3 regions of the Chryseobacterium sp. MEBOG07 genome follow, and region 3 is predicted to be linked to each of the others. Evidence: riboswitches for the same ligand, from Rfam matches in the RefSeq annotation. Region 3 holds a riboswitch; each other region holds the start of a gene.
What was found. Region 3 has a riboswitch for cobalamin ahead of LF886_RS23085 (TonB-dependent receptor plug domain-containing protein). Riboswitches for the same ligand answer to the same signal wherever they lie in the genome.
Positions count from the first base shown of each region.

Region 1: linked by a shared signal. The riboswitch ahead of metE (5-methyltetrahydropteroyltriglutamate--homocysteine S-methyltransferase) and the one ahead of LF886_RS23085 (TonB-dependent receptor plug domain-containing protein) in region 3 are both predicted to bind cobalamin.
Region 2: linked by a shared signal. The riboswitch ahead of LF886_RS07275 (TonB-dependent receptor plug domain-containing protein) and the one ahead of LF886_RS23085 (TonB-dependent receptor plug domain-containing protein) in region 3 are both predicted to bind cobalamin.

Region 1 covers NZ_CP084579.1:3,277,418-3,280,608, forward strand. The annotation lists gene metE (5-methyltetrahydropteroyltriglutamate--homocysteine S-methyltransferase) at 1-1,736, opposite strand, end outside; cobalamin riboswitch at 1,912-2,097, opposite strand; gene LF886_RS15115 (Lrp/AsnC family transcriptional regulator) at 2,293-2,754, shown strand; gene LF886_RS15120 (LytR/AlgR family response regulator transcription factor) at 2,802-3,191, opposite strand, start outside.
Region 2 covers NZ_CP084579.1:1,584,103-1,587,293, reverse strand. The annotation lists gene LF886_RS07275 (TonB-dependent receptor plug domain-containing protein) at 1-1,500, opposite strand, end outside; cobalamin riboswitch at 1,533-1,711, opposite strand; gene pafA (alkaline phosphatase PafA) at 1,840-3,191, opposite strand, start outside.
Region 3 covers NZ_CP084579.1:4,992,365-4,995,555, forward strand. The annotation lists gene LF886_RS23085 (TonB-dependent receptor plug domain-containing protein) at 1-1,675, opposite strand, end outside; cobalamin riboswitch at 1,784-1,970, opposite strand; gene LF886_RS23090 (transporter) at 2,063-3,010, opposite strand; gene LF886_RS23095 (cytochrome-c peroxidase) at 3,023-3,191, opposite strand, start outside.

The DNA.
Region 1 (3,191 bases), 1.7 Mb from region 3:
TGATCATCCCGTACAAATGACCATTGTAAAATCGTAACAGGACCGGTAAGCATTCCTTTCACCCATTTTTCAGTCTGAGATTGCGCATATTGAGACCAATATACCGTCATAGGAGTCGGGCGGGAAACATCTCCAAAAATTACAGGAGGCTTTACACAACGGCTTCCGTAGCTCTGTACCCATCCATTTTTAGTAAATACAAATCCTTCCAGCTGTTCTCCGAAATATTCAACCATATCATTGCGCTCAAATTCTCCGTGTACCAGCACATCAATTCCGATTTCTTCCTGCCAGCGAATCGTTCTTTGGGTTTCTTCTTTCAGTAGAGCATCATATTGTTCTGCTGTCAACTCTCCTTTTTTGAACTTTGCTCTCCAGCTTCTTACTTCTGTTGTCTGAGGAAATGATCCGATTGTTGTCGTTGGGAATAACGGAAGCTGTAATTCTTTTTGCTGTTCTTCTTTACGGATTTTGAATGTATTTATTCTTTGAGCATCCTTTTCAGTTACAGCATGGGCTCTTTGCTTCACTTTATCATTATGAATGAGAGACGACGTTCTTCTGCTTGCAATTGCTTTTTTATTGTCTTCAAATGTTGCAAGAATCTGTTCATTTTCTGTTCCGGAAGCCAGCTCTTTAAGCGTTACTATTTCTTCTACTTTCTGTTTGGCGAAAGCCAGCCAGTTTTTAATCTCAGCATTCAGGTTGGTTTCAAAATCCAGATCGCAAGGTGAATGAAGCAATGAACAAGATGGAGAAATTAAAATCCTTTCAGATCCTAATTTTTCAACAGCTTTTTTGATGAAGGACAATGACTTTTCATAGTCATTTTTCCAGATATTTCTTCCATCCACCACTCCTAATGAAAGACTTAAGCTTTCCGGAATAGCATTCAGAATATCATCCAACTGTTCAGGATTTCTTACAAGATCGATATGCAGTACATCCACAGGAAGTGAAGCAGCAAGCGATACATTATCTTTCAATCCGTCAAAATACGCGGCGACAATAAATTTCAGTTTCGGGAAACGTTTTCTTATTTCAGAATAAACAAAATGATAAGTTTCTTTCGCTTTCTCCGTTAAATCCAACGCCAGAAAAGGTTCGTCAAACTGAATCCATTCTGCGCCCTGCTCCTGAAGTTTTGTTAAGATCTCTGTGTATACGGAAAGAAGATTTCCAGCCAGATCCAGTTTATCAAATCCTTCTTCTTTTTCTTTTCCTAAAAGAAGATAAGAAACAAGTCCGATAATAACTGGCTTTGCGTTGATTCCCGCTTGTTTTGCTCCTGCAAATTCATTGAAAATTTTATCCGAGCTTAGCTTAAATTGCTGGTTTTTATAAAATTCGGGAACGATATAGTGATAATTGGTATCAAACCACTTGGTCATTTCCATTGCTGTGATATCCAATCCTTCTTTCTGATATCCTCTTGCCATGGCAAAATAAAGATCCAGTTCAGAATTATTCTTTTTCAGCACCACTTCATGATAACGTGCAGGGATCGCTCCTACTACAAGGCTCATATCCAATACCTGATCATAATACGAGAAATCATTGCACGGAATAAGATCAATTCCTGCTTTTTTCTGAATATTCCAGTTTTGGTTACAGATAGTTCTGCCTGTATTCAGAAGTTCTTCCAGAAGAATTTTACCTGACCAATATTGCTCGCAGGCTTTTTTGAGTTCTCTTTTGCTACCAATACGCGGATAGCCTAGAATGTGAGTTTGCATTTTTTAAACTTTTTAATTAAACTTAATGATAAAGCCCTTTAAAATGTTTCATAATGCTTTGGATAAAGAGTTTTTGGAAAATAGTAATATAGCGAACGGTACAATTTCTCTCACACGAAAAAATGTATTATCCGATATATCATCTGTATGACCCAAAAGCTTCAGACCGCGAAAGCATTGTCAATTCAGTAAAGGCAGGTCTCCTGACTTGTAACAGTTTCTGTCATCCTTCCCGCTTTGGCAGTGGATATGCAAGGACAGAAACCTTTGGTGTGTTACTTACAGTTGCGCGACAGCTCGTGATTCTCACACGATTCCCTATTAATTTACCTTAAGTAAAACCTTTCCTGTTTGATGAAGTATCTTTAAAGAACTGTACTTTTATTGATAACAATTGCCATCACTAAAAGTTTTTAATTTTGTGTAAAATTAATAATACAGAATAAAAGCGCAATCAAAGTAAATTAATTAAGCAAATTAATCTTTTAAAAAACAATACTAAAGCATATAATTCTGTAAATTTGACTGTTTTAATACTATAAAAGAATAATATTCTGTGGAACAACTCGATGATAAGGATGTACAGCTGCTCAGGCTGCTCCAGAAAAATGCAAAACTGACCGTAAAAGAACTTGCAAAAGAAGTAAACCTTTCTACTTCACCGGTTTTTGAAAGGGTAAAAAGACTGGAACAGGACGGATTTGTAAAAAGATATGCTGCTGTTCTTGATGCTGAAAAGCTCAACCGTGGGTTTACCGTTTTCTGTCAGATCAAACTAAAAATTCACGACAGGTCTGTAGGCTATGATTTTGTAAAAGAAATTTTAGAAATTGAGGAAGTTGCTGAATGCTATAATATTTCCGGAGATTTTGACTTTCTTCTGAAAGTACAGGTCAGAGATATGAAGCATTATCAGGATTTTGTATTTAATAAGTTAGGCTCTGTAGATTCCATTGGAAGTACTCACAGTACTTTTGTCATGGCTGAGGTGAAAAACAATCATGGACTGACCATATGATTTGATGAGGAGTTGAAAGTTATCGACTCTAAAAAAGATTTCATCCACTATTCTTCTATCCACTTTCTAAAGGAAGAGGTATTGCTTTGGCTGGTAATAAGATGGTCTTTGTATCCTTTTATTTTGATGGAGAGTGTGTTTTTGTTGTAGCGTTCTATTCTTTCAATATGTTTTTTTTGAACAAGTTCGCTTCTGTTGATCCTGAAAAAGGCTAAAGGATCTACCTGTTTTTCAATTTCTTTTAACGTTGATTCATTTAGCAGGTTTTTCTTTCCAGCAGTGTCAACGGCAAAAACAATTCCTTCTTCTGCTTCAAAGAAAGCAATATCTTCAGTATTTATAAAATAAATTCCCTGATGTGAACTGATTGTAAATCTCTTTTTATAGTTTTTTCCGGGATGATTGTTATTAAGCATTTGCTGAAGTTTTACTAAAAC
Region 2 (3,191 bases), 1.8 Mb from region 3:
ATAATAATATCCTGCATTGGCTCGGATCTTATGATTGCCCAATTGTTTACTGAAAGACAGCTGAGATTCTAATCCGTAAGATTCAGATTTATTGACATTAAATGCCTGCCAATATCCCAATGCTGTAGGCAGCCATACAATAAGATCGGTCACATTCATATAATAAGGAGACAAAGCAAGCTTGAAATCTCCTACTTTGAACTCGTTCGTCATATCCACCTGAGTAGATGTTTCCGGCTTCAGATCTTTGTTTCCTCCCGGTTCATAATAAATGTCATTAAATGAAGGATATCTGAAATTCTTTGATACATTAATGCTCACATCATACCATTTTGCAGCGCTCCATTTTCCGGAGAATGAATACAAAAACGGTGACTTTACATCTTCCACAAAGTCTTTCTTAAATCCACCCTCAAAACGAAGGTCTTTCGTTGCAAAATATCTCAACAATCCGGAAACAGAACCAATATTTCTACTAACGCTGGATATTCCGTTCTGATACCCTTCTCCTTTATTTAATTGAAATTCCCCAATAAGGTTAAAATTCCACTTTGAATTCAGGAAATAATTGAAATCATTTTTAAAGATATAATTCTTCCCTGTTCCCCCACTTGATTTAGGAAGATTTAGCGAGCCGAAATACTGAAAGTTCTCTTCCGTATAAGCCGCTTTCAAGGAGTTACTGAACTTCGTTTTGTTCCAATCCCACGAAAGAAGACTTCTTACACTTTGAGTTTTATATTTCGTTTTGGTTCCCGTTTCTTCATACACAGGAAAATGCTGTGAAGAATCAAAAAACTGGCTCTGCCAGGAAATTTTATGATCACTGTTGATCTTATAGGAAGCTCCTACATTGAATGTCGTATTGTAATAACTTCCGTTTCTGTTGATATAATTCAGATCGCTTACCTTATAATCGTTTTCGCTTACAGAATAATTACCGGAAGCTTTAAAGCTGAACTTATCATTGCTGTAAAATCCTTTTACAAAATTATTATAGGTATTAAAAGAAGCTACTTCAGAAAATAAAGAACCATGGAAACCTTTATTAAAATCAAGGGTATTATTCAGGTGGATACTTCCCCCAATAGCGCCGCTTCCATATACTACACTTCCACCGCCGGCTTTTATACCAATCTGGTCATATCCGAACAAAGCAATATTATTGATATCTCCTTGTCCTAAAAAATTGGAGTTGATATTAATTCCGTTCCATACAAAAGCCGTCTGCTGAGCAGTAGTTCCTCTGAAAGACGGTGAAGAAACAGCACCACGCCCATTTTCTTTGATATAAACCTGCGACTGAAATCTCAGGAGTTCTGAAAGGTTACTGGAGTTTTTCTCGGCCTCTTCTGCCGAAATTGTTTTTACGGGATGAAAAAGTTTCACCCTATTCATCTGGTTGTCGAAGACATAAATAGTGTCAATGGTCTTCTCTTGTCCAAAAAGAAAACAGCCATAAGACGAAAAAAGCAGTACTAATGATCTTTTTATATCCATACTCTTTTACTTTTCCTCCGAAAGCAATATGTTTTTTTGATTATAATTCTGGCAGGTCTCCTGACTTTCGCATTCTGCTCCTTCCCGTTTTTAGACAGTGGTTTTTTGCAGAAACTTTTTTTGCGATTTACAGTTGCGGGGACAGTCCGGGGGTTACACCCGATTCCCTTTTCATTCCAATATACTGGAAACCAAATTTCTTGCAAAGATAGCTTTTTATATGTATTCGCCAAAAAGTGAGATTGGAGTGTGGCAGATTAAAAATTTGGAGAAATAATTCACAAAAAAAGCTGCTTTCAATCGAAAGCAGCCATTTATCATAGAATAATTGTATTCAATTTATCTACCAATAACTTCCGTAATCGGGTTTCCTACATTTCCACTTGGGAACTGAATTTTCAATAAAGAAGATACCGTAGGTGCAATATCTGTCATGTGATAAGCCTTGTTGCTTTCTCCTTGCTTCACACCCCATCCCATAAAGATCAATGGAATATGAGAATCATAAGAGTTCCAAACACTGTGTGTAGTTCCTGTTTTAGAATATGGAGGAAGCATAGAGTCATGAGAAATTAACTGGATATCTCCACTTCTCTGTCTGTTGATTCCGTTGATAATTCTTTGTTTAATCGGCTCCGGAATACTTGATTCCTGAACTTTATCCACTGAAACAGCATATAAAACGGTAGGATCTTTCTCCAGTTCTTTTACCGCAAAGTTTCTTACATCATCCAATTCAAGCTTGCTGTCTGCCAATACTTTTCTGTCAAAATAAATCTGATAGTTATCAATCGCATTGATCAGTTTATCTGCACCAAATTTATCTTTCAGTTTTTGGTTCAGGTTCTTTTCCGCATCTTCACCGAAGAACCCTGTAGTGATTTTATGTTCTTTAAGGAATCCTACAGAATGCGCTCCACCGTGGTCAGCAGAAAGGAAAACCGTATACTCCCCTTTTCCTACTTTTGAATCCAAATATTTGAAAAATTCTGCTAGATCCTGGTCTAATCTGATATAAACATCTTCCACTTCAATAGAATTTGGACCAAATTTATGTCCTGCATAATCTGTAGAAGCAAGGTTAATTGCTAAAAAGTCTGTAATATTATCTCCACCCAGTTTTTCACCCTCTACAGAAGCTTCTGCCAGCTTCAATGTCAGTGTATTTCCAAAAGGTGTATAACGGATATTGTCTTTTTTCTTCTGATAATCCTGAGCTAAATTACTGTAAGGGAAAGTAGGTGTTTTTGAACTTCCCAATAGACCTTCCCAAGGAGAATTGTCTGGTGCACTTTCTGTATATTCGTTGATTGGAAGTAAGGTATTCCAACCGTTGGCTACTAATTTTTCAGGAAGATTCTGAGAGTTGAATGATTTTACCCATTGAGGAAGATCATTCATATACCATGTACTTGTGATGAAATTTCCTGTGCTGTCATCAAACCAGAAAGCTCCGTTTGGAGTGTGTCCTGCAGGAAGAATAGAAGCTCTGTCTTTCAAAGAAACTCCAATTACTTTTCCCTGGAAGTTGGTAGCCAGCCTCAATTCGTCAGTTACCGTAGTAGACCAAAGGTTTTTCGGAGAGTGACTTCCGATTTTCACATTGGTAGTTCCTACCGGCTGAACGCTCTCATCTGCAGTACAGTAAACACCTTTACCTGTTTCTTTATCTGTCCAGTCGTTTCCAGCAA
Region 3 (3,191 bases):
AAGTATAGGAAAGCAATGGTCTTAGCTTTACTTGCCCCAGCTGCATTTCAGTCTGAAGATTCACATCTGCTCCTATGATTTCAACCATCCCGAGATTCATCATCAGCCAGCGAAACATGCTTCCGTTAGGTGCAGCTACGATTTTATCCTGTACTTTGTTATAGTAACCATCTACTTTAGCATAAAAGGTTTTAAAGAAACGATTGTTATAATTCTTCTGATAGGTAAATCCTACATCATATTGATTGGTAAATTCTGGCTTCAGATACGTATTTCCGATATTGGTATAATACAGATCATTGAAGGTTGGAAGTCGGAAAATTCTTTTATAGAAAGCCCTTAGAGTAAGCTCTGGAATAATTTCCGGCTGATAACTCATAAATACGGCAGGAGTCCACTCTCTTGCATCTCCCGGTCTTTTGTTTTTTCTTACTTCTTCAAAAGTAAAGGTTCCTAAAAGGCTTCCCAGAATTTTAAACCTGTTCCATTGATACGTTGTTGCTAACGCTACCAATGTGGTGTAACGTGTAGGATAAGAAAAGTTATCCAGATTGGCATCCAGATTATTATACTGAAAATCCCCGCTCAGGCTGACATCCCAATTGGGTGTGATAGAATAAATATTGGATGATGAAAGATAAAGCTCTCGTTGAATATAGGTGTTATCAGTATGAATAATAGACTGCGAACGAACCGTATCCATGAAATGGGTATAATCGTAAGCAAATTTTGCTTTCAGCTGGGTTTCAAATTTGGGAAACAGCTTTTTTCGAAGATTGGCCTGTACGAAATAATTTTCATCGGAAAGTCTTGCACCTCTCCCTCCAAAACGACCATTAACAATAGGCGCCGGCATTCCTCGGTCTGAAATATAACCATAGCCTCTGATATTCCAGCTTCCGTTATTTAAAGTTCCGTTGAGAGAAGTTTCAAAACGCTTTGCTTTAATATCCGAATCCTGTCTCTTAGCAATGGTATCATAAGCCTGCTGCCCATCAGGATATTTCTTTGCATACCGAAATCTGTAAATTCCGTCACTCTGCATAAATTCTCCACTGAAGCTGGCAGAAACCCTGTCTGAAATCTTCTGTTCCAATCGGAATGACGGATTGAAAAGATCAATAGAAGCACTTTTTGCTCTGATCACAAGATTGGTTTTTCTTGTTCCTTTAAATACCGGTGTTTTCGGCTGTAAATAGATAGATCCCGAAGATCCGAAATCCTTCGCTGGCTGAAAAATTTCACTTTTCTGCCCGTTATACAATGATATTTCTTCCAGATCGTCCAAAGAATATCTTCCCAGATCTACCAGGCCGTTTTGGGCATTTCCCAGTTGAATTCCATCATAGAAAACACCAACGTGCTGGCTTCCCATACTTCGGATATTAATGGTTTTCAAACCACCCAACCCTCCATAGTCTTTGATCTGAACACCGGAGAAATACCGCAGAGCATCTGCAACAGAGTGGCTGTTCAGTCTTTCCAGCTGCTCGCCCTGTAAGGTTTGTGCCGGAAGGATTTCTTTAAAATTCTTTTTGTAAAGATTGATTCCTTTAATTGTCTCTTCCTCCAGACTATCTTTTTTCTTGGTTTGAGAAAACAAAAGTTGAGATGTTATCACCAGTATCGTGAAAACAGCTTTATGAATTGTAGAAGTAGTTAGTTTTGCTGCCATTAGCTCATTTAAGATAATGATGACGCTAATGGATATAAGAAAACAACGACAAAGCACAGCTATCACTGCACAGAATCATTGATGTCCTAAGCTTTATTCCACGAAAGCGTCAAACGATTATTTTCTGGCAGGTCTTCTGACTTACTCCATTTTTGAAATCCTTCCCATTAAAAAAACAGTGGATATATTCTTCAAAAATCTTGGTGTGGAGCTTACAGCAGCGGGTCTGTCCCGGATTTTCACCGGATTCCCTTTTAAGAGCTTTTTAGGGCTCACCAAATTTCGGCAAAGATAAAGAATTATTCCTAACCCCCAATTAAAATCATGATTCATAAACAATTAAAGCTCCCCAAGGAGCTTTAACATCATTTTATTAAGGGTTTCACTTTAAATTCCAATATTCAGGAAAATACTGAATCTTGATTTTGCTTCAATATCTCCGCCTGCCAGCCGGGTATACATAGGAAGCATTATCTCACTTCCCAAACTCAGCTTTTTATAAGAAACTTCAAATCCTAGTTTCCCATACAAAGCACTTCCTGCAGTATTGGGTAAAGCTTCATCGAATTGTTTATTCTGGGCATACACTTCTCCCTGAACGCCCGTCTTTACAGAAAATATAGATTTTTCATTTCCCGCAACCTGGTAAAAACCTGTCGCAGCATAGTTCCACTGGTTTCCAAAACGGTAATTTTTCTTATTTTCCGTCTTGATCGTGTAGTCTGTATTGACCATTACCGCCACTTTATCTTTCTGAAACTTATAATTCAAAGCTGCCTGATAATCCCAGCTTCCGGTTCCCAGCTGAAAACTCGGATTGACACCAGATACTCCTTTTTCATCAAATTTCCCCAAAGGAATTTTCACTCCTAAGCCTCCGCTCAGATGATGGAAATTATCTTTAGAGCTCATCAGCTGATAAATTCCCATCAGGTTCAGATCCCCTATTCCATTGATTTTGATATCTCCCTGTAAGGTTTTCTTTTCATGGAAATGGAAGGGAAGACTTGCATATACGCTCAGTTTTTTAGTCAATGGAATTTTCCCCCAAAGCTGCAGGGTATTGAAATACTGATCCTGTGTAAGATCTTTTACAAATAAATTTTCTTTGGCTTTGTAATGCTGGGCAAAGTATTTGATTCCGATAAACTGTGGATTCAATAAAGACTCAAAACCTGAAGATCCGTTTCCTGCTGCACAGCCGCAAGCATCACAATCATCATCAAAATCGAATCTGCTAAAGGTACCCGGAGCACTATAAGCGCTGTCTCTAATGGTCTTCGCCTGATTCTGGCTAAACAGTATCAAACTTAGTATCAATATAATCTTCTTCATGTTTTCTATAAATTATTCTGCAAATTTTGGATTGGATATAAAACTTTTGTCGGACAGTGTTTTCAGGAATGCAATGATCGACTGTTTTTCCTGACTGTTCATGGCAATTCCTATATGACCGTTCTGTTTCAGCTGTGGATCCAGATTGGCATTATCTTCTACCTGATTCGAATAGAAATTA